DNA from 3 places in the Bradyrhizobium denitrificans genome. Region 3 is predicted to be linked to each of the others. Evidence: predicted binding sites of a transcription regulator. Region 3 holds the regulator's gene; each other region holds the start of a gene.

Region 1 (10,244 bases), on a different contig from region 3:
TTGCTTGCGGGCAGTCTGCTTGCCGGGCTGACGCCGGCTTTGGCCGAAAGCAGCCGGCTCGCGCTGGTGATCGGACAGTCGGCCTATCGGTCCGTGATGCCATTGCCGAACCCGGCGAATGACGCCAATGCCATGGCCAAGATGCTGGGAGAGGCCGGTTTCGATGTGACGATCGTCGTCGATCTTTCGCAGAAGGATCTCAACCGCGAGGTCGGTGATTTCGCGGCCAAGATCGCAACCAAGGGGCCCGAGACGGTGGCGCTGGTCTTCTATGCCGGCCATGGGCTGCAGATCGACGGCGAGAATTACCTGGTTCCCGTCGACGTCGATCCGCGGCGCGAAGCCGACATTCCTTTGCAGGCCGTGCGTCTCAACGATGTTCTCAACACGCTCAATTCAGTGCCGAGCCGGATGCGCATCCTGCTGCTCGATGCCTGCCGCAACAATCCGTTCCCGTCGATCAGCCAGAGCGCCGGCCGCGGTCTCGCGTTGCTCGATACGAAGAGCGGAGCACCCGGCACGTTTCTGTCCTATTCGACATCACCGGGCGCAGAGGCCGAGGACGGCAATGGCGCCAACAGCCCTTACACCACGGCCGTGCTCCAGGCCGCGCGCGAACCGGGCTTGCCGATCGAGGAGGCCTTCAAGCGGGTGCGCGTCGCCGTCAACAAGGCGACCGAAGGCCGGCAGACGCCCTGGGATTCCTCGTCGCTGACCGAGGATTTTCGTTTCGTCGGTGCAACCGACGCCAGCGCGGCCAATGCCGGGCCGCGGCCGGTGGTCGCCAAGCGCAGCGTCGACGAGTGGAAGCGCAACCTGCAGGGCAAGCCGATCGAGGCTGCGAACGAGATGATCGTCGGCGACGGCAGCGTCGAGGCCTACGAAGCCTTCGTCACGCTCTACACCGCGCCGCCTTTTGGCCCGCAGGCACGGCAATGGCTGGACCTTCACAACCGGATGGCGGCCTGGAACGAGGCCGTGCTGATCAACACGGTTGCGTCATATCAGACGTTTCTCGATCGTTATCCCGACAGCGACCTGACGCCGACCGCGCGCAAGCTGATTGAACGGCTGCGCAACCGTCCGGTGGTGACGCCGGTCGCCGCCGTAGCCAATGCGGCCATCCCCGTGAGTCCGCCCGTCGTGCCGACCAATGCCGCCCTCGGGCCGACCTGTCCGTGCTCTCCGTCACCACGCAAATTGGATACGCCCAAGCGGGCGGAAGAGAAGCCGGCGAAGAAGCGTGCCGAGGATCCGCCCAACAAGCGCGCCGGCCGCGCCCCGCGCTACCGCGATCCCGGCGATGATGTCGTGGTCTACGCGCCGCCGCCGCGGGACTATTATCCACCTCCGGTGCGGGTGGTGCCGCCCGCCGGCATCAGTATTGGCATCGGAATCGGTGGTGGCTATGGCGGCGGTGGCTACGGGCGGGGTCCCGTGACCTCCCCGACCCAGCGCGGCTACGGATATTGATGCCGGCTGACATCTGTGCCGTCGCGGTGGCCGTCCGAAGCGGCGGCCATTTTCGCGCGGCTCAACAGACGCCTCATCCAGCGATCCCGGTGGGTCTGCCAGCCGCCCCGCAATGATTCCGCTCGTCCCGCAGGCTCCGCCGCCCGTCCCATTGATGTCGACGCCGGGCTTGCCGCCAGCATCATGGTGCTGCGCGCCGCTCGCGGCGTTGTTCGCGACAAGGGAAAAGACATGGCGTTACGTCGGGATGCGATCGCAATTGTTGTCATCGTGGCGCACGGCCTTTTGGTGCAGGCGGCGGTTGCCTCGGCGCGGGCGTGGCCGCAATGGGGCGGTGATGCTGGCGGCACGCGGTTCTCACCGCTGGCGCAGATCACGCCGGCCAATGTCGACAAGCTGGTGCGGGCCTGGGACTACCACACCGGGGACAGCACGGTCCGGCCGCCTGCAGCGGCCCTGCGCACCAAATTCGAGGCGACGCCGCTGCTGATTGACGACAGCCTGGTGTTCTGCTCGCCGTTCAACGAGGTGATTGCGCTGGATCCTGGCACGGGCGTCGAGAAATGGCGCTTCGATCCGAAGCTCGCGAACGATCTGAGGCCGGCCAATCGATACGCCTGCCGCGGCGTCGCTCACTGGGTCGATGCGCAGGCGCCGGCTGACGCGGTCTGCCGCAGCAGGCTGTTCATGGGCACGGTCGACGCGCGGCTGATTGCGCTGGACGCCCGGACGGGCCGGCCCTGCGCGGGCTTCGGCGTCGGCGGAGAGGTGCGTATCGACCTCGGGACGGACCTGCTCTGGCCGGGCGAGTTTCAGATCACCTCGGCGCCGGCGGTCGGCCGCAATATGGTCGTGGTCGGCTCGTCGATCGCCGACAATCAGCGAGTCGCGGCGCCCCCCGGCACGGTGCGTGGCTTCGATGCGCGCACCGGCGCGTTGCGATGGAGCTTCGATCCGTTGATCCATGACGGCATCACGGCCGGCCACGCCAATGTGTGGGCGCCGATGTCGGTCGATGACGAACGTGGTCTCGTGTTCCTGCCGACGTCCTCGCCAAGCCCCGATTTCTTCGGTGGCGCGCGTCCCGGCGACAATCGCCACTCCGACTCCGTCGTCGCGCTGCGGATCGAGACCGGCGCGCTCGTCTGGTCGTTTCAGACCACGCATCACGACGTCTGGGACTACGATTTGCCGGCGCAACCGACGCTGGCGAGACTCGAGACCGGGCAGGGCGCGCGCGACGTCGTGATGCAGCCCACCAAGCAGGGCTTCGTGTTCGTGCTCGATCGCGACACGGGAGCGCCGATCTGGCCGGTGGAGGAGCGTGCGGTGCCGCAGGGCGCTGTCGATGGCGAACGGCTGTCGCCGACGCAGCCATTCCCGACCCATCTGCCGCCGCTGCTCGCGCAGCGTTTCACATCGGAGGACATCTTCCGTGTCGTGCCGCGCTTCGTCGATTCCTCCTGCGAGGATCAGCTCGCGCCGTTACGGAATGATGGCCTCTACACGCCGCCGACCACGCAAGGCACGTTGATCTATCCGATGACCGGCGGCGGCGTGAATTGGGGTGGCGCGGCGTTCGATCCCGTCCGCCAGATCCTTTACGCCAATGTCAGTCGGGCCATTCACATCGTCAGGCTGATCCCGCGTGACCAGGCCGACCGCATGCGATCACAGCCGGGGATCGAACTGGGTCTGCAGCGCGGCGCGCCCTTCGCCGTGACGCGGGCGATCGCGATGTCCAAACTCGGCCTATTGTGCAACCGGCCGCCCTGGGGGGAGATGGTCGCGCTCGACCTCAAGGCGGGCAAGGTGCTTTGGCGGTCAACGGTCGGCACCACGGAAGACCGCGCGCCACTCGGGCTGGCCTTCAAATGGGGGACCCCGCTCGTGAACGGCCTCGTCGTCACCGCCGGGGGACTCATCTTCACCGGCGCGATGGATGCGTATTTGCGCGCCTTCGATGCGGGCTCGGGCGAGGAGCTGTGGCAGGGGCGGCTGCCGGCCCCTGGTGTCGCCAATCCAATGACCTATCAGTGGAAGGGCGAACAATATGTGGTGATCGCCGCGGGCGGCCATTCCGAGGCGGGCACGACGCTCGGCGACGGCGTCGTGGCGTTTCGGCTGGCGCGGGTTGGCGAGTCGCCGTCCCTCTGGTCCCGCACCATCGACAGGCCGGGCGGCCGGCTCGCCGGTAGCGCGATGATGGCGGGCTTCGTCCTCGCCGCGCTGCTGCTGGCATGGTGGCAATGGCGTCGACGTCGCCGGCGCGCCTAGCGCATGATCCGCAAAGATGAAGACTGGCTCTCCGACGAGATCATGCTCAAAAAGAGCGATGAGATCGTGATGCGCGTCTGCGGAAACGCGTCATGATCTACGCGCGGTCAGTCGAATGCGACGCCGATCCGCTTGTCGTGGCTCCACACCGCATGGCAGCGCCGCGTGAACTTGTCGGAGGGGATCACCAGCGTGAAGGCTCCGGGCAGGCCGACCGGATTGACAACCTCGACGCGCGCGCCGGTATTCGACATGTTGCGGACCATGCAATCGACGGCGCCGCCGCCGTCGAACGCCAGCCTGCCTTGCTTCAGCACCCGGTGCCGGGGTGCGATCCGTTTCTCGTCTGTCTCGCTCATGGCCGTAACCCGATGCCGCTTGGCGCCGCCTTTCGCTTCAAATGCGCCTAAAATAAACCAGGGCCGGGTTTCATCGAGATAAATGCGGCTCGCGAAGATCGACATGCGATCTTCATCTTCTGTTAACGCCCGTAGCTTCCCGGATCAGAGCATCGCGAATGCGCTCGACACCATCGCGACGGGCTTGCCGTCAGTGGCGCTCGTCAGCGTGACACGGCCGAAGCTCATGGTGCGGCCGAGTCGGACAACGCGCGCATCGGCGAGCACATCGGAGGAGGCGACCGCGCGCATGAAATGCGTGGTCTGGTCGACCGTGGTCATCGGCCGGTAGCCGCTATTCGCCGTGACCATGGCGATCACCATCGCAGTGTCGGCGAAGGCCATCAGCGCCTGTCCGCAGACGACGCCATTGTCCCGGCACAGACGTGACGAGAACGGCATGCGCAGAATAGCGCCGGGCTCGCCCTGCGGCGTCGGCGCAATGTCCTCCACGGTCAAGGCAAGATCCTTGATCCAGGGCGCGAACACGTCGTCCAGGATTCGGCGCGCGTCGTCGAGGGTGAAGTTCAGGGCGTCAGTCGGCACGTACGGAGCCTCCCATGTCGTGTCATTTCGCCAGCCTTGATCGGGCGGGCAGCCGACCGATTGCCGCAGGCTGGCGGCTTGAAAAGGCCGGAGTTCGAATCCTATGATGAATGGCGGGCCGATGACAGCCGGCAGTGGATGGCCGGATTCGGCGCGGCGGCGTGGCTTGGCGCAGGGCGAAAGACTTGGCGCATGGCGAAGCGATGCTATAAGGCCCGCCACTATCGGGAGTAACCAATGAAGAAGCTGATTGTGACGATGGCGCTCGCCGTGGCTGCTGGCTGGGCTGTCCCGGCCGTGGCGCAGATGCCGAACATCAATCTTCTCGCTGACGGTCCCTCCAAGACGCCTGAGGAGAAGGAAGCCGAGGCGGCGCGCGAGAAGGCCTACAAGGACACGATGCGCAAGATCCCCGACGCCAAGACCTCCGCTGACCCATGGGGCAATGTTCGCGCCGTGGAACAGCCGAAAACGGCGCCGGCCGTGAAGACCACGGCAGCCAAGAAGCCCAAGGCGAACCCTACGACCAACTGAGCGCTGCCGCACTCGGCCGCCTGTGCCGTCCAGGCAAGATCGGCGATAGGCCCGGGTGGCAGTATGCCGGACTCGGATTCCGTGCGGCCTCGTCTATATTGACGGGGTGTAACGCGCTGGAGTTCGTCGATGGGATTGCGTCCGCGTGACATTGCCAGCCGGATGGCGGCCCGGCGCCGTAAGGGCGACGGCTATGTCCGTGACACGTTCAAGTTGCCGCGCGAGGAAGCACGCGCCAAGGCTCGCGACTATCTCACCCGATATCCGAAGGCGGGCTATATGAGCGCCGTCGAAAGCTGGCGCGAGCTGCCCGACGGGGCCATCGAGTTTACGATGCGGCGCCTGCCGAGCGCCGACTGAGCCGCTGCGAGACGATCATTCCTTTTCGCCCAGCAGTTTGCGCGTGTCGCGATTGATGAAGTGAAGCCGGGTACAGGCCTTGCAGACCACCGTTTCATACGCGCAGGCCGGGTCGCCCGGCTTCGGCTCTTCCAGCCAATGCTGCACGTTCATCCCGGTTCGCGGACATTTGAAGATCAGATTACCCATACAAATTTAAATGTCTGCCAGGACGGGAACAGGCATTTTGATCTAAATCAAAGTCTCACGAAGAATGGCCGGTCGCTCTACGTTCGCAACAGGCAATGATTGAATCTCAATTGCTGTTTCTACCTGGGAGATATGAATGGCCGCTATCACGCCTGATCGAGGGATTCCGCGACGATCCTGATCCGGAATACGGGCTGCCTCGCTTCGTCGAGCAACTCCATCTGCCATTCGGAGTTTTCGGCAAGCTTTCGCGAGATGCTGCTCGCCATGTCGGCGCAGACAGTGGTCATCTCTTTCCAGGCTGCATTCCGATCGGCACATTCGGTGCCATACTCGGACGCGCCGGAGAAGTGGCCATTACGGATACGAAAGAAATAGAGCGGCATTGCCAAAACCGTTGACCCCTGACCGCCCCAGGCCGCTGGGTTTGATGAACGCAGGGTAAATGGATGCGGAAAACCCAATCGGATCAATTCCGGTAAAATACGGTCGATGACGACCGCACCGGCACAGCGGAAACGTGTCCGCGGTGAAGCCTCACCCCTGATCTGCTGTAATCTTGGGCGGCCTGTGAACTGAAACAAGTGAGCCTCGGACCGCGGCGGTCCGAGGCTCCGCGTCAACGTCGTAGCTTCCCGACGGGGCAGTTCGGCAATGACAATTGCAACTATATGACAGGGCGTGCGCGCATGCTTTGCGACAGGTCAACGCTCGTCGCATAGGGGACCGACACCACATCCGCCGCGGCGTTTTCCCGAAACAGTCAGGGCCATCAACCGGTCTCAGCGATCGATGATCCGCTCCGGCGCGACCGCCAGGCGGTACGCGACGGCGGTCGAACCATCCGGCGTTTCGAGCAGCGCGTCGCATAGAGGGCAGCGCACGTCACCCGGTGGGCACGCATATGACCGCAGTTCGATGCGCTGCAAACCGGCTCTGCAGGAGAGGCACATGACCTCATCTTGTTTCATCCCCTCATGATGCACGAGCGGCACGATCAGTTCCGCGCGGATTGCGCCGGGCTGTATGACAACACCGTGCGGGGAGGCGGACGATCCAAAACGTCGAAAGCCCCGGACGGGGTCCGGGGCTTTCTCTCGCCCTTTGGCGCGGATGGTTTCAGGGCCGTGCGCCTAGAGGTGACAAAGCGCGGCCGTAAATCATGTGCTGATATCGGCCAGCTATCATCGCAACAAACAAACAAATTCGGGGCTGATCAAAAATCTGTTCGTGTCCGACAACCGAACCCATATATCGCAACCAAGAGTTTATGACAATGCTTGTTGTCCGATCCACTCCAGAGCGACTTGCGGGTCAGTGTTGCGCAGCGCGCGGTTCCGCCCCCGGGGCCATCCCTTTCGGCTGGCGTGGAAGAGATCGCTCTTTGCGGCCTGCGGCGCTTTATCTGCTGACCATCATATCGCGGCCATGGAACAAGCTGAGGGGGGCGCGGGGCGCATCGCATGGAGCGCATGACCGATGAAGCTCAGGCAGAAACGGATCGGATTGCACGAGAAATAAGCTGTCGCACGCGCTACGAGCCGAACAAAAGCAGAAGAGCGGTTGGAACTTCGTTCTTCTCAGGAGAACCACGGAGGTGCGGTCAGCGCACGCGCGCAGAAGTTGGTTGTTTCAAGGAAAAGTCTTGACCAGCACGATCGGACCGACAATGGCCGCATTGAACTCAGCAAGGTGCTCGCTCGGAATCCAGTACTCGAGATGATCGCGTCCGCCGGCCTCGCGTACCTCATAGCGATCGACGAAAGTGCGCAGCACCTCGAAGCGCAGCACGTGACCGCTGCCGCTCGCCGGCACGTTCCAGTCGCGCGCGATCTTCACCGCGTAGGCCTCGGTCAGCACGGGATAGAAGATCGGCTGCTCCGGCAGCCGCGGCGGAAACGCACGCATGCCCGACGCCGCGATCAGTGCGAGTTCCTTCGGACCCACCGGGCGCCATAGGGTGATCGTCGGGTTGGCGATGGTCATGTGGTTTCAAGGGAGGCCGGTGATCTGGTCTCTCCAGACCAAGCAGAACGGCACGGCTCCGGCAAGTTTTTCGTCATTGTCTCAATCTGTGATTGTCGTTCGATCTGCTTCGGTGGGGAGATGTGGCACCGAGCCTGCGGTCTTGTCCTGATCAGCGCCCGCCGATCATGCCCCCGCGCAGCGCCTGTGCCTCAGCGGGCAGCCCTGGCGCTGGGAACCGGTGCGTACTGCCGGGCGCGAGCGCGCGCCGGTCTGGCTCAGGCTCGGGATGTCCAGCGACCAGGGCAACTGGCTCTCTCGGGGCGCTATGAGCCGAAGCTGTAAATGCCCCCGAATGCGAGAAAGAACATATTGCGAACAAAGAACAGATCGGGTACATTCACCTCAAGATTGTTGCCCGGCCTCGTTAACCATTTGTCCATCCCGCGAATCCCCGCCATAAGGAGCGCCAATGTCCGCCACCGCCCTGCGTATCGTCGAAGGTTCCTCAATGGATAAGAGTAAGGCGCTCTCCGCTGCGCTGTCCCAGATCGAGCGTCAGTTCGGCAAGGGCTCGGTGATGAAGCTGGGCAAAAACGACCGCTCGATGGATGTCGAGACGGTGTCGACCGGTTCGCTCGGGCTGGACATCGCGCTCGGGATCGGCGGTCTGCCGAAGGGGCGGGTGATCGAGATCTATGGGCCGGAATCGTCGGGCAAGACCACTCTGGCCTTGCACACCGTCGCCGAGGCTCAGAAGAAGGGCGGCATCTGCGCCTTCATCGATGCCGAGCATGCGCTCGATCCGGTCTATGCGCGCAAGCTGGGCGTCAACATCGACGAGCTGCTGATCTCCCAGCCGGATACCGGCGAGCAGGCGCTGGAGATCTGTGACACCCTGGTTCGTTCCGGCGCGGTCGATGTGCTGGTGGTCGACTCGGTGGCGGCGCTGGTGCCGAAGGCCGAGCTCGAGGGCGAGATGGGCGAGTCGCTGCCGGGCCTGCAGGCCCGCTTGATGAGTCAGGCGCTGCGCAAGCTCACAGCCTCCATCAACAAGTCCCATACCATGGTGATCTTCATCAACCAGATCCGCATGAAGATCGGTGTGATGTACGGCTCGCCGGAAACCACCACAGGCGGCAACGCGCTCAAATTCTACGCCTCGATCCGTCTCGACATCCGCCGCATCGGCGCGATCAAGGAGCGCGATGAGGTGATCGGCAACACGACCCGCGTCAAGGTGGTCAAGAACAAGCTGGCGCCGCCGTTCAAGCAGGTCGAGTTCGACATCATGTATGGCGAGGGCGTGTCGAAGATGGGCGAGATCCTCGATCTCGGCGTCAAAGCCGGCATCGTCGAGAAGTCCGGTGCCTGGTTCTCCTATGACAGCCAGCGGCTCGGGCAAGGGCGCGAGAATTCGAAGTCGTTCCTCAAGGCCAACCCCGATATGACGGCGAAGATCGAGGCCGCGATCCGCCAGAACTCCGGCCTGATCGCCGAGCAGATCCTGGCCGGCAACGCGGAGCGCGATGCCGACGGTGAGGAGCCGGCGGAGGAGTAGGGGGACGACGGCGGCGGGGGCCGTGGACGTGAGTAGCCGACGTTCCGGCGCCCGCTTGCAGATGTGTGGTGCTCTATCGAAAACCGCGGCTGCTGCGTTCCCGAGTGCCGCGAGTATCCGTTTCTGAGCGCCGGATAAGATCTTCAACGCGACTAACTTAAAGTGCGCGCGGGCGGACCGGATCCGCGCGGCGGCGTTGCGATTTCCGACGCCAATCCTGGGCGTCGGGCGTCGATCGCGAACGTGTTGCTCGCGCCTTGAGCCAATCAGGTCGTCCCGGAGCCAACAGCATGACGCGTTTGTTTCTAGTGGCTGACGATCCCAGCGCCGGAGCGCTTCGGAGGAGCGGCTTTGCCGATCTGGTGGTACCAATTCTCCATCGTTTCGTGTGGGGACCGTTGCCATCCGACGCCGAGTTGTCGGCCAATCTCGCCCAGCGCACCGCGCGACGGAAGCGGGGGCATTGGTTGGACTTCGCCTCGCGTGGCGACTTCAAGGCGGTCGGCGGCCGAAGTCACAGTTTTCTCGAACTTGTCGACCGTTGCGATAGCGTCGAACTGTGGATGGGGACCCGTCCGAACGACCAGTTGGTGCTGATTTGGCTCTTGGACTATCTGCGCGATCACGCGGAGATCGCGACGAAGATCGTATTGCGGCATGTCGATGTCCCGCTATTCGATGCCCCGGCCGGGCGACGCGCCGGTCGGATGATGGCCGGCGTCGAGCTTGCACGTGCGCATCTCGACCTGGGTCATCTGGCATGGCAGGCGTTTCGTGCGCCGACGCCGCAAGCCTGGTCCGATCTGTTGAAGCAGGATCTCAGTGCGCTGCCGCAGCTTCGCCGCTGCGTGCAGGAGATGCTCGATGAGCTTCCCGGTGTTGCGACGGGCCTCGGAGCATCGGAGCTGAGAATCCTCGAATTGCTGTCAGCCGGCTATCAG
Region 2 (10,244 bases), on a different contig from region 3:
TTCAATATCGATGTCGATCCGAACCTTGCGCGAAGCATCGTCACGGATTCCAAGCGGCTGCAGCAGGTGCTGAAGAACCTGCTTTCGAATGCCTTCAAATTCACTGCGGACGGCGGCGTCCGGCTGAAAGTCTCGGCTGCACTTGGCGGGTGGAGCGCTGAGCATCCGGTCCTCAACACCGCGCCGGCCGTCATCGCCTTTGAAGTCTCCGACACCGGCATCGGCATTCCCCAGGACAAGCAGAAGCTGATCTTCGAGGCCTTCCAGCAGGCCGACGCCGGGACCAGCCGCAAATATGGCGGCACCGGGCTCGGGCTCGCCATCAGCCGCGAGCTCGCGAACCTGCTGGGCGGTGAAATTCATCTGAAGAGCGCCCCCGGCAAGGGCAGCACGTTCACACTTTACCTGCCGCTGAAATATTCCGGTCCGGCCGTCGCTCCGCGCATCAGCCCGACACCAGCTGCGTCCTACACTCCGCCGCTGCTGCCGGCTCAGCAGCCTCCGGCCTCCGACCGCGTCGCCGAACAGCTGGCCGACGACAGGCTCGAGCTCGCCCCCGGCGACACGACCCTTCTGATCGTCGAGGACGACCCGCATTATGCCCGCGTGCTGATCGATCTCGCGCGCGACAAGGGCTTCAAGATCCTGGTCGCCACCCGCGGCGCGGAAGCCCTCGACCTCGCCAAGCAGTACCAGCCCGCAGCCATTTCCCTGGATGTGTTCCTGCCGGACATGCTGGGCTGGACGGTTCTGAGCCAGCTCAAGCACAATCCTCTGACCCGGCACATTCCGGTGCAGATCATCACATTGGACGAGGACCGTCAGCATGCGCTGGCGCGTGGAGCGTTCTCCTTCGTCAACAAGCCGACAACCACCGAGGGCGTGAGTGCCGCGCTCAGCCAGATCAAGGAGTACGCGCAGCCGCGCCGCAAGCGCCTGTTGATCGTCGAGGACAATGCGGCCGAACAGCTAAGCATCCGTCAGCTGCTTGATCATGACGACATCGAGATCCTCGCAGCGGACACCGGTGCGGGCGCGCTGGAGGCGCTGCGCGGCACGCCCTGCGATTGCGTCGTTCTCGATCTCCGCCTCCCGGACATGAGCGGATTCGACGTGCTCGATCAGTTGCGTTCGGACGAAACCCTGTCAGGCATTCCTGTCGTCGTCTTCACCGGCCGTGAATTGTCCGCCGAGGAGGACGCGGAACTACACACGATGGCCCGCAGCATCGTCGTGAAGGGCGTGGAGTCGCCGGAGCGGCTGCTCGACGAGACAGCCTTGTTCCTTCACCGCGTCATCACGGAACTGCCGATAGAAAAGCAGCGAATGCTCGAAAAGCTGAACAGTTCCGACGAAGACCTCGTCGGAAAAACGGTTCTGCTGGTCGACGACGACGCCCGCAACATCTTCGCGCTGTCGAGCGTGCTGGAGCGCCGCGGCATGAAGGTGCTGACCGCGACGACCGGCGCCGAAGCGATCGACTTGGTGCAGAGCACGCCTGCGATCTCGATCGTGCTGATGGACATCATGATGCCGCAGATGGATGGTTACCAGACGATCGGCGTCATCCGGCAGAACCCTGCCTTTGCCCGGCTCCCGATCATCGCGCTGACCGCGAAGGCCATGAAGGGAGATCGCGAGAAGTGCCTCGAAGCCGGCGCTTCCGATTATCTCGCAAAACCCGTCAACACCGAGCAGTTGCTTCTTGCGATCCGCATGTGGCTGCACCGCTGAACGGCGCATCATCATGGAACATGAAAAGGTCAACATCCTCCTGGTTGACGACCAGCCCGCGAAGCTGCTGGCCTATGAGGTCATCCTCAAGGAACTCGGCGAAAACCTCGTGGTCGCCACGTCAGGCCGCGCGGCGCTTGAGATTCTCCTGAAGAACGAGATCGCGGTCATCCTCGTGGACGTCTGCATGCCGGAGCTCGACGGCTTCGAGCTGGCGCAGATGATCCGCGAGCATCCGCGGTTTCAGAAGATCGCGATCATCTTCATCTCGGCGGTTCAAGTCAGCGATTTCGACCGGTTGCGCGGCTATGAAATGGGCGCGGTCGACTATGTGCCGGTGCCGGTCGTGCCGGAGGTCTTGCGCGCGAAGATCAAGGTGTTCACCGAGCTCTATCGCAAGACGCGCGAGCTGGAACATTTGAACCAGGAGCTCGAGAACCGCGTTCGCGCGCGCACCGCAGAGCTCGAAAGATCCACGGCCCAGCTACTGGAGAGCGAGCAGCGCCGCAGCATGGCCATCGCGGCCGGAAGGATGGGGTCCTGGGACTGGGACGGTATCAATGGCGACTGGATGTGGGACGAAGGCCAATACCGCATCTTCGGCGTCACGCCGCAGACCTTCGAGCTCAACAACGTCAACATCATGAGCCTCTTGCATCCCGACGACGCCGAGCGTGCGCGGCAGGTGGTCGCCGAGCTCGGTCGGGGCACGACGTCCTGCGAGGCCGAGTTCCGCATCAACAGGCCCGATGGCGAACAGCGCTGGTGCGTTGGAACGGCGGCGGCGACGACCGACAAGGCTGGACGCGTGATCCGGGTCAGCGGCGTCACCATCGACATTACCGAGCGCAAGCGCGCCGAAGAGCGCCAGAACCTATTGACCCGCGAGGTCGATCACCGGGCCAAGAACGCGCTGACCCTGGCGCAGTCGATCGTGAGGCTCACCAAGGCCGACAGCGTGCGGACCTATGTCAGCGCAGTCGAGGGCCGCATCAGCGCGCTCGCACGCGTTCACACCATTCTCTCGCTTTCGAGCTGGCAGGGCGCAGAGATCAGCCGGCTGATCGGCGAGGAGCTCGCGCCCTATGCGACCGGCGGACAGGTGGCGTTCGGCGGTGCCGAACTCCAGCTACAGCCGGCGACGGCACAAACCCTGGCGCTGGCCCTGCACGAGCTGGTGACGAACTCGGCCAAATACGGCGCCCTGTCGGTCCGCTCTGGTCATCTCTCGGTCAAATGGACCATCGAGGACGATGTTCTCGAGATCGTGTGGATCGAAACCGGCGGGCCGCGGGTCCACGTGCCGACCTCCCGCGGATTTGGGACCCGCAGCCTGATGGCAAGCGTCGAGAGCCAACTCGGCGGGCGGGCTTTGTTTGACTGGCGGCCCGAAGGGCTGGTCTGTCGGTTGATCGTGCCCTTGCGTCCGGGCGCGATGCCGCCGGAAATGACCAGCGCCTTCACGAGCGCGGCGCCCAAGGCAGCCCGACAGCGGGCCGCCGGCTGATCGGCAGCCGACGACGCCGGTGACACGAAATTAGGAACGACGCGCCGCAGCCGACGTCTTTCCCTCTGTCTCCGGCGGCATTCCCCCATCGCGCCGAAGGCAACTCCGTGTGGACTGCGGCCCAGCGTTCGACCCTTCGAGCGCTGGGCCCGTTCGGGCCGAGATGCCGGTTCAGCCGGCCTTCCCGGCCCTGGCAGCCGCCTCAAGCGGCGCTCCGCTGCAGATGCCGGCCCTCTTTGACCTCCTCGATGATCTTGGCGCTGAAGGCTTCCAGATCGCCGGGATTGCGCGACGTGATGACACCTTGGTCGACGACGACCGCCGCATCCTGCCAATCGGCACCGGCATTCACGACGTCGGTCTTGATGGACTTGTAGGACGTCATCTTGCGACCTTTCGCGATGCCCGTCTCGATCAGCAGCCATGGCGCATGACAGACCGCGGCCACGATCTTCTTTGCCTCAAAGATGTCCTTGATGAATTTCAGCGCCTTCGGCTCGAGGCGCAACAGGTCCGGGTTGATCTGGCCGCCTGGCAGCACGATGGCGTCGTAGTCCGATGCCGATGCCTGGTCGAGCGTCTTGTCGACCTTGACGGGGCGTCCCCAATCCTTCTGGTCCCAGCCCTTGATCTGGCCGGCGGCGAGCGAGATCACGTCGACGGTCGCCCCGGCCTGCTTCAAGCGATCGCGCGGCACTTCGAGCTCCGCTTGTTCGAAGCCGTTCGTGGCGAGAATGGCGATCTTCTTTCCCTTGATATCCATGGTGCTCTCCTGTTCAGACGGACACGCTGGCCAACCCGACCGGCGCGACCATCGTTCCCGCCGCAGGTCAGGACTGATCGTCACAACTCATCGAGCGCGGGGGGCTCGCCATGGAACAGCGAAGCTCTGCCGCAGTTTGTATGCGGGAGCAGCCCCTGTCTGTCCGCCCTCACCAAGCGGACCAGCCGGACGCTCCATCGACGGATTCCGATCTGGAGCTCCCCGTGCCCTATGCACTCTTTGAAAACGACGAACAAATGACCCGTCCGTTTCGGACCGAGCGCGAGGTTTGGGAGGCCGCGGAGCGTGCAGATCTCGTGACCTTGGATACGCACGGCGAGAAGGTGCTCGACAACAATTTCGAGATCAAACCTTGCGAAGCCACGGCGGACGAGCTTGCTGGAGCTCCTGGCCAAGAGATCGTTTTTCCAGACGCGCGCAGCGCTGACCGGACTCTTGACAACGGCGCGGAGCAACGCCCGTCGCCTACGGGAAAGAAGACGGCGGCAGAGACGTCCTCATGAGCACGGGCAATTGGCACGACCAGCCTTCTTTTCGTACAAAGAACATATACGGAACATTCTACGATCATCCGCGTTGGCACCTCATGGGACTCAACCACGTGAGATGCAGCCAAGAGTGGAAATCGGCATGACCGAGAAGATTGAAAAGGATCCGAAGGATTGGGCGTCGGGAGACGATCCGGTGACCAATGCGCAAGCCTCCTACTTGAAGACCCTGAGTGAGCAGGCAGGCCAGCCCGATCCGACGAAGGACGTGCGGACCAAGGCTGAAGCGTCCGAGCTGATCGACGAGATGCGGCGCGCAGCGGGACTGGACTGAGATCGTTCGATCTGCCCACCAAGTAGCGGGACCGGTATTCCAGTGGCTTCGGCGACAGGCTAAAATAGCCTGAAAAGGTCGCGAATCAGGACTCGGTCGTCTAGTCTTGCCGCATTTCGCGGGAGTACCCCATGGTTGCGGACAGTGACAGCAAGGTTGCCTGGCATCGCGCTCAGCTCAAGAAGTACCGCGCGGCTTTGAAGCAAATCGAGACAGCGCGGTTCACAGTCGGCGAAAGCGCCGACGCCAAGGCGATCGAACGGACCAAGCGGCAGGTGGCTGAGCTCCAGCTCAAGATCCGCGAGTCGGAGCAGGTCATCGGCCAATATGACAAGCAGGCGCGCCGGCCGCTGGCCACGGATCTGCGAAGCCTCTCCAATGTCTCATGGCGCGACTGGACCGGCAACGGTCCGCGCTGACGACGCGCCGTTTGTTGGACCAGTGTCCTCATCGGCCAGGCTGCGATGCCGGGTCGGCGCGGCCATGTCGCCTGTCGAGGCATTCGCTGCCAGGGGCCCCTCCTCCCGTGACATCCAGCGCCGCAGACGCTCATCGCTCCTGCGGAGGGCCGCCAGATCGATCCGTCCTTCCGCCAGCGCCGTCTTGGCGCAGGCCAGCACGCGGTAAAACTGCGTGCCATCATAGGCGACGAGCAGCAGATCGGCGCCGCCGCTGAGAGCCTCGACGACAGCCTTGCAGAGATCGCGGCCGTAGATCGCGCCCATCACGAGGTCGTCGGTGACGATCACGCCCTGGTAGTTCCATCGGCCCCGGATCAGACCGTCGAGCACGGCCTTGGAATGCGATGCCGGACGCTCGCGGTCGATCGCATCGACCACGACGTGGCCGACCATCATCGCCGCATCCGAATTGTCGAGCACCTGTCGAAAGGGCCGCCAATCCGCCTGTTCCAAGACCTCCGCAGGTGTTTCGAGATCTGCCGAGAAATGATGCGTGTCGGCCGCAACGCGCCCGAGACCTGGGAAGTGCTTGACGGCGGCGCGAACGCCACTGGCCTCGAGACCGCGCACATAGCCGAGCGCTATGTCGCCGACCACGGCCGGATCATTGGAGATCGCGCGCCGACTGATCAGCGTGTGGAAATCGAACCTGTTGTGCGTCCAACTCGGCCGCAGATCGACGACCGGCGCGAGATTCAAGGTGATACCGGCGTCCGCGAGGGACCGTCCCTGGCTCTGTCCCATCTCAAACGCCCGCTGCATCCGCCGCGCCTCCGGCAGGTCGGCCAAGGTCGCAAGAGCGGGCATGTTCGGCACAGCCGGAGACAGGTGCGCGACAGAGCCTCCCTCCTGATCGGCCGAGACCAGCAGAGGTGGCAGGCCGGCGCTGACCCGCTCGGCCTGCAGCCGCGCGATCTCAGCACGAAGTTGAGCAGCGGTTCGCCCTACGATGTTGTGGTGGGTCACGTAGATGCCGGCGATCAGGCCCTGCCGCGCCAGCGCGGCAGCATCCGCCGTTGACGTGTAACCGACCATGAAATGCCGTCCGAGCAGCCGCGCGACCTCGGGCGCAGTGTCGAACGTCTCGTACTTGCGCCAGGCGAACGTGAATTGCGTTGATGTCAGCGCGAGCAGCGGGATGCACCAGACGAGGACGAGCAGCCTCCCGGAGAGACCGTGCCGCCAGCGTCCGCTGAGCAGGAGCAGAAGCGGAGCCGCCAGACCGACGATCAGCAAGGCGGCGTGACCCGTGCCGCGGAGCCGAACGAGATACGGCTCGTTACTGTTGAACGTGATGAAGATGAAGAGCAGAGCAAGGCTCCAGAGGACTGCCGTCCTGATACGCCCGAGCATGTGTGCAGCCGATCATTCCAGGGGAAAGACGGCTTTTGCGTAACAATGCCGATCCGCCTTCGCCAGCGGCGGAGTCGCCTCTGCACGAAATCTGCAAACAAATCCTGAAATGCTGCAGACCCGCTCGTCAGCGGCTGCACGTGGCGGCGTCATGGTGGCTCATCGGCTGGTGCATCCCGGCCGCATCGCTTCCATCGAGGACCTTCGCATGACCGCCTCCGCCGAGCTGACGGCCACCCCAGCCGCGTCTGATTCCAGATGGCTCAAACTCGCAATCGCTCTGGGCCTCGTCGGAATGGCCGACATCCTGCTTTACGACGGCCGCCCGATCGGCCTTGGCCTGCCGCTGTTCCTCGCCGCGCTCGCCACGGCCGGCATCCTCGTCAATGTCGCGATGACCTCGCGCGCCCGGCTGATCGGAGCGACCGCCCTCTTCGTCGCCGGCTTGGCTCCTGTCGTCGAGAATCTGGGCCTGCTGTCATTCCCCATCATGCTGGTCATGATCCTGTCGGCGGTGGCGTTCGCGACCGATCCAGGCGCCCGCGGATTCACGCTGCCGCTGACCGCCGCCCGACAGTTGCTCCTGATCGGACCATTCCGGCTCGTGCCCGACATCATCATGATGCTGCGCGATCATTCGCTCACGCGCGCCCTGCTGGTCTGGAGCATCCCACTGACGCTCGGCGGGGTCTTCGTCCTGTTGTTCGCGGTCGCGAATCCGGTCATCGCGCAATGGCTCGATGTCTTCAGCTTCGACGGCTCTGCTTCGGAGCTGACGACGGCGCGTGCGATCTTCTGGCTATTGGCGCTGTCGATGATATGGCCGTTCGTCCACCTGCGCTGGCGCCAGCGTGTCGAACCGACGCAGCCGGCGGTCGACCGCGAGCCCGATCAGGCCCCCTCCCTGCTGTCCACCGTGCTCGGTCCCGCGACCGTGATCCGGTCGTTGATCCTGTTCAACGTCCTGTTTGCCATCCAGACCATTCTCGACGGAGCCTATCTGTGGGGACATGCTGCGCTTCCGAACGGCGTGACCTACGCGGCCTATGCGCACCGAGGCGCCTATGTGCTGATCGTCACGGCGCTGCTTGCAGCCGTTTTCGTCATCGTCGCAGGCCGCTCCGAAATCACGGCAACCGGATCGCCGCTCATTCGTCCACTGATCTATCTCTGGGTGGCACAGAATGTGTTGCTGGTCGTCTCCTCGATCCAGCGGCTGCACATGTACGTCGACACCTACGCCCTGACCTACTGGCGACTCGCAGCCTTGATCTGGATGATCCTGGTTGCAATGGGCCTCGTTCTCATCGTGCTCAGGATCGCCCTCGACAAGCCGAGTGCCTGGCTGATCCGCATGAACCTGGTGATGCTTTCGATCACGATCTACGCCTGCACGTTCGTCAATCTTGACGCCGTGATCGCCGATTACAACGTGGCCCACAGCCGCGAGGCCGGGCGGAGCGGCCCGTCCATCGACAGCGATTACCTCGTCTGGCTCGGGCCGCAGGCGCTGCCGGCGATCGACCGGGCCATGCTGATGTCGCCATCCGACCGGCGGCTGACAGCGGACCGAGACCGCCTCCTCCTGCAGCAGCAAACTCGCATGGCGGACTGGCGCTCCTGGAGCTTTCGCGGCTGGCGCTTGCAGCGCTATCTCGATACACATCCCCTGTTGCAGAACCCCAGCTGATGTGTCGCCGCGGAGCCTCCGACCGTGTCCCCCCGAATCCTCATTGTCGACGATGACCCGCATATCCGGGAGGTTGTGCGCGTTGCGTTAAGCAAGGCCGGCATGGCGGTGACGGAAGCCGCCGACGGCCGCGCCGCTCTGATCAAGTTCACCGACGAGCGACCAGACCTGATCGTCCTCGACGTTGGCATGCCGGAATTCGACGGGCTGGAGGTCTGCCGGCGCATCCGCAGGACATCGCAGGTGCCGATCCTGTTTCTCTCGGCTCGGGACGAGGAGATCGACCGCATCCTTGGGCTGGAGATCGGTGGCGACGATTACGTCACCAAGCCGTTCAGCCCGCGCGAGCTGGTGGCCCGGGTCAATGTCATTCTCCGCCGCGTCGCGACCGCCGGAGCCCATCGCACGGTCGAGCCCGACGAGCTGATCCATGGCCGGCTTCGCCTCGACCCGCAGCAGCACCTCGCCTGCTTTGCCGAGACGCCGCTGACGCTGACGGCGCTCGAATTCAGCATCCTGCGTACGCTGATGACGCGCGCCACGGTCGTATTCAGCCGCGAGCAGATCATGACGGCGGCCTATCAGCTCAATATACAGGTCTCCGACCGCACCATCGACAGCCACATCCGAAACATCCGCGCCAAGCTTGCCTCCGCCGGTTGTGAGGACGCGATCGAAACGGTGCATGGCGTCGGCTTCCGGCTCGGACGCTGCGGCGCGCCATGATCGCGCCGAAACCGAAGGAGAAATGGCGACCGTCGCTGGGACAGATCGTCTTCGGCGTGCTGGCCTTGGTCGCAACCTTGCCGCTGGTCGGATTGTTCTTCTTCCGCATCTACGACAACCAGCTGATCCGTCAGACGCAAGCCGAGCTGATCGCGCAGAGCCGCGTGCTTGCCGCGATTTTTGCCGAGGAGGTTGCGGCGCGCGTCCCAGCGGGAATTGCGCTCGGTGCCGAGATCCCGCCCGAGGCGAGGCCCGACGCGTCAGATGAGGTCACCCCGATCCGGCCCCTGCTCGATCTCCTGGGGAATGATCTGTTCGTCCGCCGCCCCGACGCCCGCGAGGCCATCCGGCCTGCGGACCCGGCCTATATCGCAATCGGCGAACGGCTCTGGCCAGTCGTCCGCGAAACGCAGAAGGTCACCCTCGCTGGATTTCGTATACTCGATCCGCACGGGGTGGTGATCGCCGGCCGCGATGAGATGGGCAAGTCGCTCGCTCACATCGAAGAGGTCGCCACCGCTCTGACCGGAAAATACGGCGCCGCGCTGCGCATCCGCATTCCCGACAAATCGCCCCCCCCGATCTATTCGATCAGCCGCGGAGTCGGCGTCCATGTCTTCTCGGCCATGCCCGTGATCGTCAACGATCACGTCGCCGGCGTGATCTACACGTCGCGAACACCGCGCAACATCTTCGAACACCTCTATCAGGAGCGCGGCAAGTTCATCGCGGCGGGCTCCGCGATCATCCTGACGACCTTGCTGGTCGGGCTGATCGTCGCCCGCACGATCACGCGACCGATGCGCGATCTCGTCGATCGCGCCGGCAGGATCGGCCGGAACGATCCGGCAGGATTCCGGCCGCTGGCCCATTACGGCACGCGGGATTTCGCCGAGCTGGCCGAGCATTTCTTCGCCATGGCCGAGCAGCTGGCGCGGCGCTCCAGCTACCTGAAGAACTTTTCCGCGCATCTGACGCATGAGCTGAAATCGCCGCTGACCTCCATCAAGGGCGCGGCGGAGCTGTTGTTGGATTCGCTCCGGGCCTCGTCGGATCACCTCACAAGGACCGAGCAGGAACGCTTTCTTCTCAACATTCTTGGCGATACCGAGCGGCTGGAACAGATGGCGCACCGGCTGCGCGAGTTGGCCCGGGCGGAAGCCTTGC
Region 3 (10,244 bases):
CAGATGTCGTTCGCGGCGACGCTCGGCCTGGTCGCGCTGGTGCAATTCGGGCTGCCGCGATTATTCGCGACGCCGGACAGGTCCGTCACCGAACGCATCGCATTATGGGGCGGCCGCGAACTCGCGATGCTGCTCTTGGCCTCGCTGATCGCTGGGCTCGCCACGACGCCCTATGCGGCGTTTCACTTCCATCGGATCACGCCCTATGGCGTGCTGGCCAATCTTGCGGCCATGCCCGTGGTCTCGGCGCTGGTGATGCCGGCCGGCCTGCTGGGACTGCTTGCGGCGCCCTTCGGACTCGACGGTCTTTGCTGGACATTGATGGGCTGGGGCATCGACTGGATGATCGCGGTGACGCGCTGGGTGGCGGCGCTACCTGGGGCCGTCGGACGCGTCACGGCGTTCGGCATCGGTCCGCTGATCCTGGCCAGTTTCGGGCTCCTGCTCATCGGCCTGTTGCGGACACCGCTGCGCTGGTCGGGCGCGGTCCTGATCGCTATTGCCACGATCTGGTCCGTCAGCACGCCGCAGCCGGACATCCTGATTTCCGGCGACGGACGCGCGGTCGCCGTGCGCGGGCGCGACGGTCGGCTGCATGTGATGCGGACCGGCAAGGATGTGTTCGTCGTCAAGGAGTGGCTGGCGGCCGATGCCGATCCGCGCGTGCCGTCGGACCCCACCCTGGGAGACGGGGTGTCCTGCGACGAGTCCGGTTGTGTGATGGCCATGGCCGATGGCCGGTTCGTGGCGCTGACGCTGCGCCCGGAGGCGCTGGCCGACGATTGCACGCGCGCGGCACTGATCGTGACGTCGCGCGCTGCGCCAGCGTCCTGCGCAGCCGCCGCGATTGATCGCCAGCGCCTGCAGCAGCAGGGCGCCTTGATGCTGGCGACGCAGGGGGCGGGATTTGCTGTCACACCGGCGCGCGCCGTCGGCACCAGCCGGCCATGGTGGCCAGCCGCCGAGACGGGCGAGTTCGAGCCGGTGCTGACGCCGCGCGCGTCGATGCCACGCGTCCAGGACGCGACACCGCCTGAGGCGGAGCAGGGTGCAGATGATTAGGTCGTTCACGACCGGCGAGGGGGCCGGTTCACCCACGCAATCATCTCAAATGGAACGCCAACATCACGAGACGCTCCGCGGACTCACAAGATGACCGCCGAGCGCCCCATGTTCGTTACCAGATGTTCGTTTCCAGAGGCCGCCAAGCGGCGGCCGCCGGTTGTTGCCAAAACGAGGAGCTGCCGCGCCGCGTCGGTGCGATCCGAAGAATGGGCTTGGCGAATCCAGACTCGGCGAATCCAGACGCGCCGAACGAGGGTGGATTTGCCAAGAAAACGCGAGCGGGTGCCGAGCGGTACGATCAGGTGATGCTGATACGGCGAATCGTCGGGCTTTCTGTCGCCGGAAGCTCCTCCGCAACATCCGGGCGTCGATCGGCTGATGGCTTGGTGACCGGCAGCTGCAGCACGGTTACGCGCTGGCCCTCGCACAGCTGGGTGACAAGCACATGGCGCCCGTCGGCGAACTCAACGGCGTCGTGATGGCGATCGGGGACGTGCTTCTCGATGGTGTTGAACTTGGCCACGCGCTCGCGGATCGTGCGGGTCCACAGCCAGCGGCTATCGTAGCGGACGTCCTCGGCGAACGCGAGCTCGGTGCCGGGGAGCATGCAGACCGCGACGTTGGGCTCGCTTTCCAAGGCGAAGCCACGGGTCGCGGTGCCGCGGAACGTCGTCGAAATCAGCGTCTCGCCGACCTTGGCGGGACGGGAGGCAACGGCATGGAGGCTGTAGTCACACATCGGATCGCTCCTCGTTCAGAGATAGCCGACCCACGCTCCCCCCGGACAGGCGCAGGCCTCTATCAGAGTGGACATCAAGGAGGATGTTAGCGCGCGCTTCGCGGCATTTCTGCGCTGATCTGCACGGCCTCTGCCTGCGCGCGATCACAAGCGTTTGAGCACGCGTTCGAGTCTGCCGCGTTGCACATCCGTTGCACATCATGAGGTGCATTGGCAGAGGGCGTGATTGCTCGCCGCCAGCGGCCGCTGTCGCGCGACGCACCGCTTCCTGAGGTGGCCGCCGCATCGTCCCGACGGCGGAGCTCACTCACGCCCCCGGTCAGTGTTGAGGTCCGCTGATCGTGACGACCGCCGAGCTTGTCGGCGTCAGTATCCGCGCAGCATGTCCGCGATCAGTATTTGCGATAGAGGCCAACCAGCTTGCCCTGGATCTTCACCCGGTTGGGCGGCAGGATGCGCACCTCGTAAGCGGTGTTGGCGGGCTCCAGCGCGATCGAGGCGCCGCGGCGCCGGAAGCGCTTCAATGTCGCTTCCTCATCGTCGATCAGCGCCACCACGATGTCGCCGGTGTCGGCGGTCTCGTTGCGCTGGATCAGCGCCATGTCGCCGTCGAGAATACCGGCATCGACCATCGAATCGCCGCGCACTTCGAGGGCGTAATGATCGCCATTGCCGAGCATGTCAGCCGGAACGCTGATTGTATGGCTGCGGGTCTGCAGCGCCTCGATCGGGGTACCGGCGGCAATCCGGCCCATGACCGGCACCGCGACGGGCCGTTCGCCGTCGTCGAGCGCCGGCGTGGAGGTTCTCACCTTGCCGAGATTCCCCTCGATGACCGACGGCGTGAAACCGCGGCGATTGCTGGCCGCCTGCGACAGCTCCGGAAGCTTGATCACCTCGATCGCGCGGGCGCGATTGGGCAACCGACGGATGAAGCCACGCTCCTCCAGCGCCGTGATCAGGCGATGGATGCCGGACTTCGAGCGCAGGTCGAGCGCATCTTTCATCTCGTCGAAGGACGGCGGCACACCGGCTTCCTTGAGCCGTTCATTGATGAACCGCAGAAGTTCGTACTGTTTGCGCGTCAGCATCTCGACCTGGTCCCCAGTTGGTGTCGTCCGAGTCCCGTGCCGTGCTCCGACGACCAGCGTTCGAGAGCGAAGGGGAATCGGACGATCGCGTTCGCCCGCAACATACTAAAAACAAATCATGAACGGACACTATATGTTCGATGTGTGTTCCGCAATCCCAAAAATATGGTGAACGGACCGGGATTTGCCGGGGAAATCGGCTCAGAGCGGAAGGCGCAGGATCTCGCATGGGCTGCCGGCCGATGCCTTCGGCGCGAACGCCGGGCGGATCACCAGCGCCTGCGACAGCGCGAGATTCCCGAGCAGCGAGGAATCCTGCTGCGTCACGGGGGTTGCGATCAGCGTGCCGTCGGCGCGCTTGTCGAGCTGTGCCCGCAGATAGTCCTCACGCGAATCGTTGGCGCCGAGGTCGCGGCCGAGCAGGGCGGTCTCGCGCGGCAGCTGCGGCTCCCGGCCGAGCAGGCTGCGAATCAGCGGCACCAGAAACAGGATCGCGCAGACATAGGACGACACCGGATTACCCGGCAGACCGATGACGCGCATGCCGGCGAGGCGGCCATGCATCATCGGCTTGCCCGGGCGCATCGCGATCTTCCAGAACGCCATCTCGACGCCCTCGGCCTCGAGCGCCTGCTTGACCAGGTCATGATCGCCAACCGACGCGCCGCCGGTGGTGACGAGAATGTCGGCCGCGGCCTCGCGCGCGCGGCGAATGCCGGCGACGGTCGCTTCGAGCGTATCGGCGGCAATGCCGAGATCGATGGCTTCGGCGCCTTCGCTGCGCACCAGCGCGCGCAGCGCGTAGCCGTTGGAATAGACGATCTGGCCGGGCCCGGGCGTGGATCCCGGCATCACCAGCTCGTCGCCGGTCGCGAGCAGCGCCACCTTCGGCCGGCGCCGTACCGGCAGCGCCGGATGGTTCATGCTGGCGGCGAGCGACAGATCGCGGTCGCTGAGACGGCGTCCGGCCTGCAGCAGCACCATGCCCTGGTGGAAGTCCACGCCGGCGGGCCGGATGTGCCGGCCCTTGATCGCCGGCTCCGTGATCACGACGTGGCCATCCTCGGCGATCGTGTCCTCCTGGATCACGACCGCATCGGCGCCCTCCGGCACCACGCCGCCGGTGAAGATTCGGGCGGTCTCGCCGGGCCCCACGACGCGGTCGAACGGCCGTCCCGCCGCGACCTCGCCGATGACTTTCAATCGTGCCTTGGGCTTGTCGGCGTCGGCTGCGCGCAGAGCATAGCCGTCCATCGCCGACATCGCTTCGGGCGGCTGGGTCCGCAGCGCCGCGAGGTCGCGGGCGAGCACCCGGTGAAACGCGGCGTCCAACCCCACCTTTTCCTCGGCCAGGGGCTCGGCGCCGGCGAGCACTGCAGACAACGCATCGGACACCGGCATCAGGGCCATGGAAGTTCCTTCGGACGGAGACGGGAGGACGACTCGAAAGTCTCGCCTTCTAACCGAACGCACACGGCCCGGCCAAGGTCTAAGCCGCACGCCAAGTTCGCATCAGTCCGCGGGGCCTGCCTCGGCAGCGATCTCACAAGCCCGCGAGAAAGTCCGTGATCAGGCGGGTGACCTCCTGCGGCCGCTCCAGGCTCGGCAGATGCGCCGCTTCGGCGATCGCGCAGCCCGAGCCGTTCGGCAATGTGGCCGCGATCAGGCGGCTTCGCTCCTGGATGTGAGGAAAGTCGGACCCGCCCCAGATGATGCGTGACGGCGCGGTGATCTCGGCGAGGCGCGGGAAGGCGGGTGCCGTGTCGAGGTTGGCGCCGACCGCCGGCGCGCGCAGTGCCGCCAGGTTCTTCTGCAGAAAGCTCGCGCGCAGCTCGCCGGTGATGCGGCCTTCCCGCTGCAGCGGTCCATCAAGCCAGAGGTGGACCTTGATCGCGCTGACCCGGTCCCAGTCGCGCGCAGCCTCGGCCGCGGCGAGCCGGGTGAGCAGCGGTTCGATCGGCGGTGGATAGACCGGCTCCGGCGCTCCGCTGACCGACGGCGCGATCAGCACCAGCGCGCGGAGGCGCGACGGATGCAGAAGCGCGAAATCGAGCGCGATGCGGCCGCCTTGCGAGCACGCGACGAGCGTCGCCGGCCGGCCCGGCGCCAACGCATCGATGACGGCGAGGAGGTCAGCGATCGGCGAATGATCTTCCGTCTCCGTCCGCGTCTCGCCGAAGCCGCGCCGGTCATAGGCAATCGCCAGATGCGTTGCCGCGACAGCATCGAGCTGCGCCCGCCACATCGTGCGGTCGAACACGGCGGCATGCAGGAACACCACGGGGGCGCCGTGACCCGCGAGCTCGGCGGCAAGCTGCGCGCGGCCCGAATGGATCCAGATGGTGCTCGACGTCATGCTTGTTTCTCTTGCCAAACCATTCGGGGAGATTTTTTCCGCTTCGCCGCGGCTCGACGCGCCGCCGCCAATGCCGCACGGCTCCAGCTGATGAATTCGTCGGGCTCATCGAAGAGCCGGTCGGGAATGCGCCAGAAGGCGAGGTCGATCGCGACGTCCTTCTTGCGATAGTTCAGCGGCGGATGCGATTGTGCTTCAGCGAACATGGCACGATTGTCATCGTCGACCCGCAGATACAGCGTGTTGTCAGCGACCATGCCGAGCATCGCGCCGTCATGGAAGATACCCGTCTTGCCGAACATGCGCCTGAGCGTGATGGAGCCGAGCGGCGCGAATTGCTCGCGCAGGAATTCGACATAGTCCGGCGTCGCAACCATGCGGGAGCCTCTGCCCTGATCGGCGGGATGCTTGTGCGTACGCCATCATACCACATGCCGGATCCAGACATTCGGCTCGACATAGACGGCGTAATCATGCGCGACTGACGCGGTTACGGGCACCAGCGCGTTGGGCAGCTCGACCTCGCCGGAGCGGTCGAACGTCACGCCGGTCCATTGCGTCCACTCGGCGAGGGTGCCGACGATGGTCATCGAGCATGGCGCGATCTTGATGATCTCGCCGCCGATGGCGAGGTGCGTGCGCAGCCAGGAATCCGCGAGCAGACCATCGGGGCGGCGCTGCTGCAGATAGTCCCGCATCGGCATCCGCGGCAGCTGATGTTTCTGGTTCGGTCGCACCGGCGCGTACAATTCGGCGAAACCTTTCGCGCGTGCGCAGTCCTTGAGCGCCGCGAGCATCGCGCGCGAGCTGCCGGGTACGCGTGCCTTCGGCAGCAGCGCGATCTCCAGCGCGCTCATCGTTGTCGGTCGCCGCTCCAGCATGCGGTCCTCGTGACCCCAGCGGATCACCTCGTCCCAGCCCGTATCGGGGAGCTCGCTGCGGCCCTCAGCACCGAACGCGAAGGGAACGGCAAAGGCGCGCCCGACCACCTCGTCGCCAGCAAGCGCGGCAAAGGCGCAGTCGGCATAATGCGCGAACGCGGCCTCGCTGTAGTACAGCATCGCCGTCCGATCCTGCCGCATGAAGTCGGGCCAGACGCCGTCGAGTTCGGGCGAGAACACGCGGGGAATCAGGTCGGGCCGATCGCCGAGGGAGATGATCTCAAGATCCATTCGCGCTCCAGGAGGCCGCGTTGGTGAGGCTGTCGCGAGCTTAGGCGGTTCGGGCCTGGGTGGCCAGCGATCGCGCGGATGTCGGCCGGACCTGTGGTGACTGCCGCCGGTTTCCTCTTTGCAGGCGGAGCGGCTGCGGGCCGATCGGCGCGCGGGGATCTGGTCAGACATGAGGGGCCGACGCGATCAGATCCCCAACGCCTGCAGGGCCGCGGCGATGTCCTCCGTCGAGCGCACCAGCACCGCCTGCAGCCCGCTGGCACGGGCGCCCTCGATGTTCTCAGCGAGATCGTCGAAGAACAGGATGCGCTCGGCCCGGATTCCAATCGCCTGCACCACGTGCTGATAGGCCGCGGCGTCCGGCTTGCGCAGGCCGATCGACGACGACAGAAAGATCTCGCGGAAATGACCGAGCAGATCGGCGTAGCGCGATGAGAAGTGCTCGATATGCGGCTGGTTGGTGTTGGAGAAGGCGTAGAGCGGCAATCTGTCTGCCGCGCGGACGAGCAGGGGACCGATGCCGGGCATCGGGCCGACAAAGATCGCGTTCCAGCCCTCGAGAAATTGATCGTCGGTGATGTCGATGCCGAGCTGCCGGCGCAGATTGGCGAAGAAGGCAGCATCGGAGACGGTGCCGCGCTCATGCCCGTGATAGATCTCGTCGCGCACAAAGCGCGCGGCGAGATCCTCCGGCGCGCGGCCAGCATGGCTGGCCCAGCGCGACACGACCTGCACGAAATCGATGTCGATCACGACCCGGCCGAGATCGAACAGCAGCGCGTCGACCGCGCCGGGGCGAAGATCGGAGGAGAGCATGTGACGAGATGGCGTTCCCTGGCGGTAGACCGCGACAGCCTCTCAATAGCGGTATGGCGCGATGTCGACCAGAGGAAACGCGCTGAACACGCTCGGCGGATGGGTTGCGGTCGCCGGATGAAGGTAGGAGGTGTTGAGCTCCGCGAAGGAGGCAAGGCCCAGCAGGCCAAGCGTGCGGATCACCTCATCCTCCAGGAGCTCCAGCATGCGCACAATGCCGTCCTCGCCGGCGGCAGCCAGCGCCCAGCATTGCAGCCGCCCGACCCCGACCAGGTCAGCGCCGCAGGCGATCGCCTTGACGATGTCGGTGCCGCGGCAGAAGCCGCCATCGACCATGATCTTGGCGCGGCCGTTTACGGCAGCGACGATCTCAGGCAGCACATGCATGGCGCCGCGCCCATGATCGAGCTGACGGCCGCCATGGTTGGAGACGTAGATCCAATCGACGCCGTGATCGACCGCGATATGGGCGTCCTCCGCGGTCGCGATGCCCTTGATGATCAGCGGCAGCTTGAACTTGTCCTTGATCAGCTTGACGGTGTGCCAGCTCAGCGCCTTCTGGTGGTCGCCGCCCGTGGCGCGCAGCCGGCTCTCGCGCACATAGCGCTTGGCGATGTCGCGCTCGCGCCGGCTGTAATGGGCGGTGTCGACGGTCAGGCAGAACGCCGTGTAGCTGTTGGCGACGGCACGGCTGACATAATCCTCGACGAAGGCGTCATCGCCGCGCACATAGAGCTGGAAGATGCGCAGCGCGTCTGGCGCCGCCTCGGCGGTCCTCTCCAGCCCAGGCTCGGAGACAGAACTCAGCATGTGCGCCGCCCCGAACCGTCCCGCGCCGCGGGCAACCGCGGCCGCGCCGGCGGGATCGAAGATCTCCAGCGCGCCGACAGGGGCCATCACCAGCGGCAGGCGCATCCTGCGCCCGAATCTCTCGACCGAGGCGTCGACCTTGGACACGTCGCGCAGCACACGCGGACGAAACGCGATCTCGTCGAGCGCCATTCGGTTTCGGCGCAGCGTGGTTTCGGTTTCCGCCCCCCCGATGATGTAGTCCCAGGCATTCTGGTTGAGCTGAATCCGCGCCTTCGTGATGAACTCGTGCAGGTTCTGGAACTTTTCGTCGCTGGCGCCGAGCTCGACATTCCGCCACGCCGCCTCGATCGGAGTTTGTTGATTCATGCCCCAGCCTCCCGGCCCCTGTTCTGATTTGCCGGCAAGCATCGCCGATTGGACCCGCGATGCGCAAGCCATTCCGAACTGGCGGACCACCGCGGCCCGGAGCCTGCTGGCGCGCGCCCCCGGCGTGATTCGCAGCGAGGCTTTGGCTCCGCAAGTTGTGATCGCGCGGTGACCGTAAAAGGCCGGGGTGGGCGGCGGCTCGACCTCCAAGACCGGCGCGCAGGACCGGCGCGAGGGTTGAACATTGCCCGGTGAAAGTCCATCTGGGCGGCAGGCGCAGCGCTGCGTCCGGTGGATCCGGAATCTCGACATGGCGCTGCAATATCGGCCTTGAAGAAACCGGAAATGTGGTGTGAGTTCGTGGTCTGATCACCCCGGCCGGTCGTTTGTAACCTAGGTGATTTGGTCGGCCGACAAACGAGCGCGGGAAGCAAAGACAATGCGGAAGAACTGGCTGTTCCTGGCGGGCACGCTGACCGGTGTCGGACTGACCTTGCTGGTCAGCGGACCCGACGGTGCGCAACTGATCGCACGGGCCAAGGCCGCGGCCGGCATGGCCGACACCTATTCGCAGCTCAACCTGTTCGGCGCGGTGTTCGAGCGCGTTCGTGCCGACTACGTCGAAAAGCCCGATGATCCCGCCCTCATCGAGGGGGCGATCAATGGCATGGTGTCATCGCTCGATCCGCATTCGCGCTACATGAACGACAAGTCCTGGCGCGACATGCAGGAAACGACATCCGGTGAGTTCGGCGGCCTCGGTATCGAGGTCACGATGGAGGATGGGCTCGTCAAGGTGGTCGCTCCGATCGACGATACGCCGGCCTCGAAGGCTGGCATTCTCTCGGGTGACCTGATTGCCAAGATCGATGGCGAAGCGGTCCAGGGGCTGACGCTCGAACAGGCCGTTGCCAAGATGAAGGGCGGCGTCAACACCAAGACCAAGCTCACCATCATGCGCAAGGGCAAGGACGCGCCGCTCGACGTGACGCTGACGCGGGAGATCATCCGTGTCCGCCCGGTGCGTTATCACACCGAGGGCGGCGATATCGGCTATATCCGCATCACCTCGTTCAACGAGCAGACCACCGAGAGCCTGCGCAAGGCGATCACCAGCATCTCGAAGGACATTCCGCAGGACAAGCTCGCCGGCTATGTCGTCGACCTGCGCAACAATCCGGGCGGCCTGCTCGACCAGGCGGTGTCGGTGTCCAGCACGTTCCTGCCACGTGGCGAAGTGGTGTCGACGCGCGGGCGCAATCCGGAAGAGACGCAGCGCTTCACGGCGCGTGGCGGCGATCTCACCAAGGGCAAGCCGCTGGTGGTTCTGATCAACGGCGGATCGGCCTCGGCCTCGGAGATCGTCGCGGGCGCGCTGCATGATCACAAGCGCGCGACGCTGGTGGGCACGCGGTCATTCGGCAAGGGCTCGGTGCAGACGATCATTCCGCTCGGGGCCGGCAATGGCGCGCTCGCCCTGACCACCGCGCGCTATTACACGCCGTCGGGCCGCTCGATCCAGGCGCAGGGCATCGCGCCCGACATCGAGGTCAAGCAGGACGTGCCGGATGATCTGAAGGATCGCACCGACATCAAGGGCGAAGCGTCGATGCGCGGACATCTCTCGGCGGCCGACGGCACCGAGCAGACAGGTTCGCAATCCTACGTTCCGCCGGATGAGAAGGACGACAAGGCGCTGCACGCGGCCTTCAACGTGCTGCGCGGCGTCACTGTGAATGCCGACGTTCGCGCCAAGGCAGCGGTGCCGAATTGATCTGACCGGTGTTTCGGAGGGCTGCGCGGCTGCCCTATCGGCGGCCAGATGC

The links. The regulator LexA, encoded in region 3, represses DNA repair genes until DNA is damaged. The targets are predictions, from matches to a motif close to TGTTCNNNNTGTGTTCNG.
Region 1: the regulator LexA is predicted to act here: its motif matches at 8,106-8,123, upstream of recA (recombinase RecA).
Region 2: the regulator LexA is predicted to act here: its motif matches at 4,567-4,584, upstream of HL671_RS34280 (DUF3072 domain-containing protein).

The regions. Positions count from the first base shown of each region.
Region 1 covers NZ_JABFDP010000019.1:146,943-157,186, reverse strand. Annotated here, with positions in the region: gene HL671_RS22080 (caspase family protein) at 1-1,473, shown strand, start outside; gene HL671_RS22075 (pyrroloquinoline quinone-dependent dehydrogenase) at 1,705-3,750, shown strand; gene HL671_RS22070 (PilZ domain-containing protein) at 3,858-4,109, opposite strand; gene HL671_RS22065 (PaaI family thioesterase) at 4,254-4,694, opposite strand; gene HL671_RS22060 (hypothetical protein) at 4,932-5,228, shown strand; gene HL671_RS22055 (hypothetical protein) at 5,358-5,588, shown strand; gene HL671_RS22050 (hypothetical protein) at 5,604-5,741, opposite strand; gene HL671_RS22045 (DUF6894 family protein) at 5,924-6,163, opposite strand; gene HL671_RS22040 (hypothetical protein) at 6,560-6,772, opposite strand; gene HL671_RS22035 (hypothetical protein) at 7,410-7,763, opposite strand; gene recA (recombinase RecA) at 8,215-9,303, shown strand; gene HL671_RS22025 (DUF1835 domain-containing protein) at 9,594-10,244, shown strand, end outside.
Region 2 covers NZ_JABFDP010000043.1:32,116-42,359, reverse strand. Annotated here, with positions in the region: gene HL671_RS34300 (HAMP domain-containing protein) at 1-1,734, shown strand, start outside; gene HL671_RS34295 (HWE histidine kinase domain-containing protein) at 1,748-3,241, shown strand; gene HL671_RS34290 (type 1 glutamine amidotransferase domain-containing protein) at 3,444-4,004, opposite strand; gene HL671_RS34285 (hypothetical protein) at 4,229-4,528, shown strand; gene HL671_RS34280 (DUF3072 domain-containing protein) at 4,656-4,847, shown strand; gene HL671_RS34275 (hypothetical protein) at 4,979-5,266, shown strand; gene HL671_RS34270 (glycoside hydrolase family 3 protein) at 5,231-6,661, opposite strand; gene HL671_RS34265 (DUF4153 domain-containing protein) at 6,870-8,351, shown strand; gene HL671_RS34260 (response regulator transcription factor) at 8,376-9,077, shown strand; gene HL671_RS34255 (ATP-binding protein) at 9,074-10,244, shown strand, end outside.
Region 3 covers NZ_JABFDP010000008.1:136,415-146,658, reverse strand. Annotated here, with positions in the region: gene HL671_RS10650 (ComEC/Rec2 family competence protein) at 1-1,062, shown strand, start outside; gene HL671_RS10645 (hypothetical protein) at 1,364-1,804, opposite strand; gene lexA (transcriptional repressor LexA) at 2,197-2,895, opposite strand; gene HL671_RS10635 (molybdopterin molybdotransferase MoeA) at 3,097-4,305, opposite strand; gene HL671_RS10630 (alpha/beta fold hydrolase) at 4,439-5,251, opposite strand; gene HL671_RS10625 (TfoX/Sxy family protein) at 5,248-5,628, opposite strand; gene HL671_RS10620 (hypothetical protein) at 5,674-6,333, opposite strand; gene HL671_RS10615 (HAD family hydrolase) at 6,610-7,239, opposite strand; gene HL671_RS10610 (alpha-hydroxy acid oxidase) at 7,282-8,418, opposite strand; gene HL671_RS37975 (hypothetical protein) at 8,417-8,590, shown strand; gene HL671_RS10605 (S41 family peptidase) at 8,858-10,192, shown strand.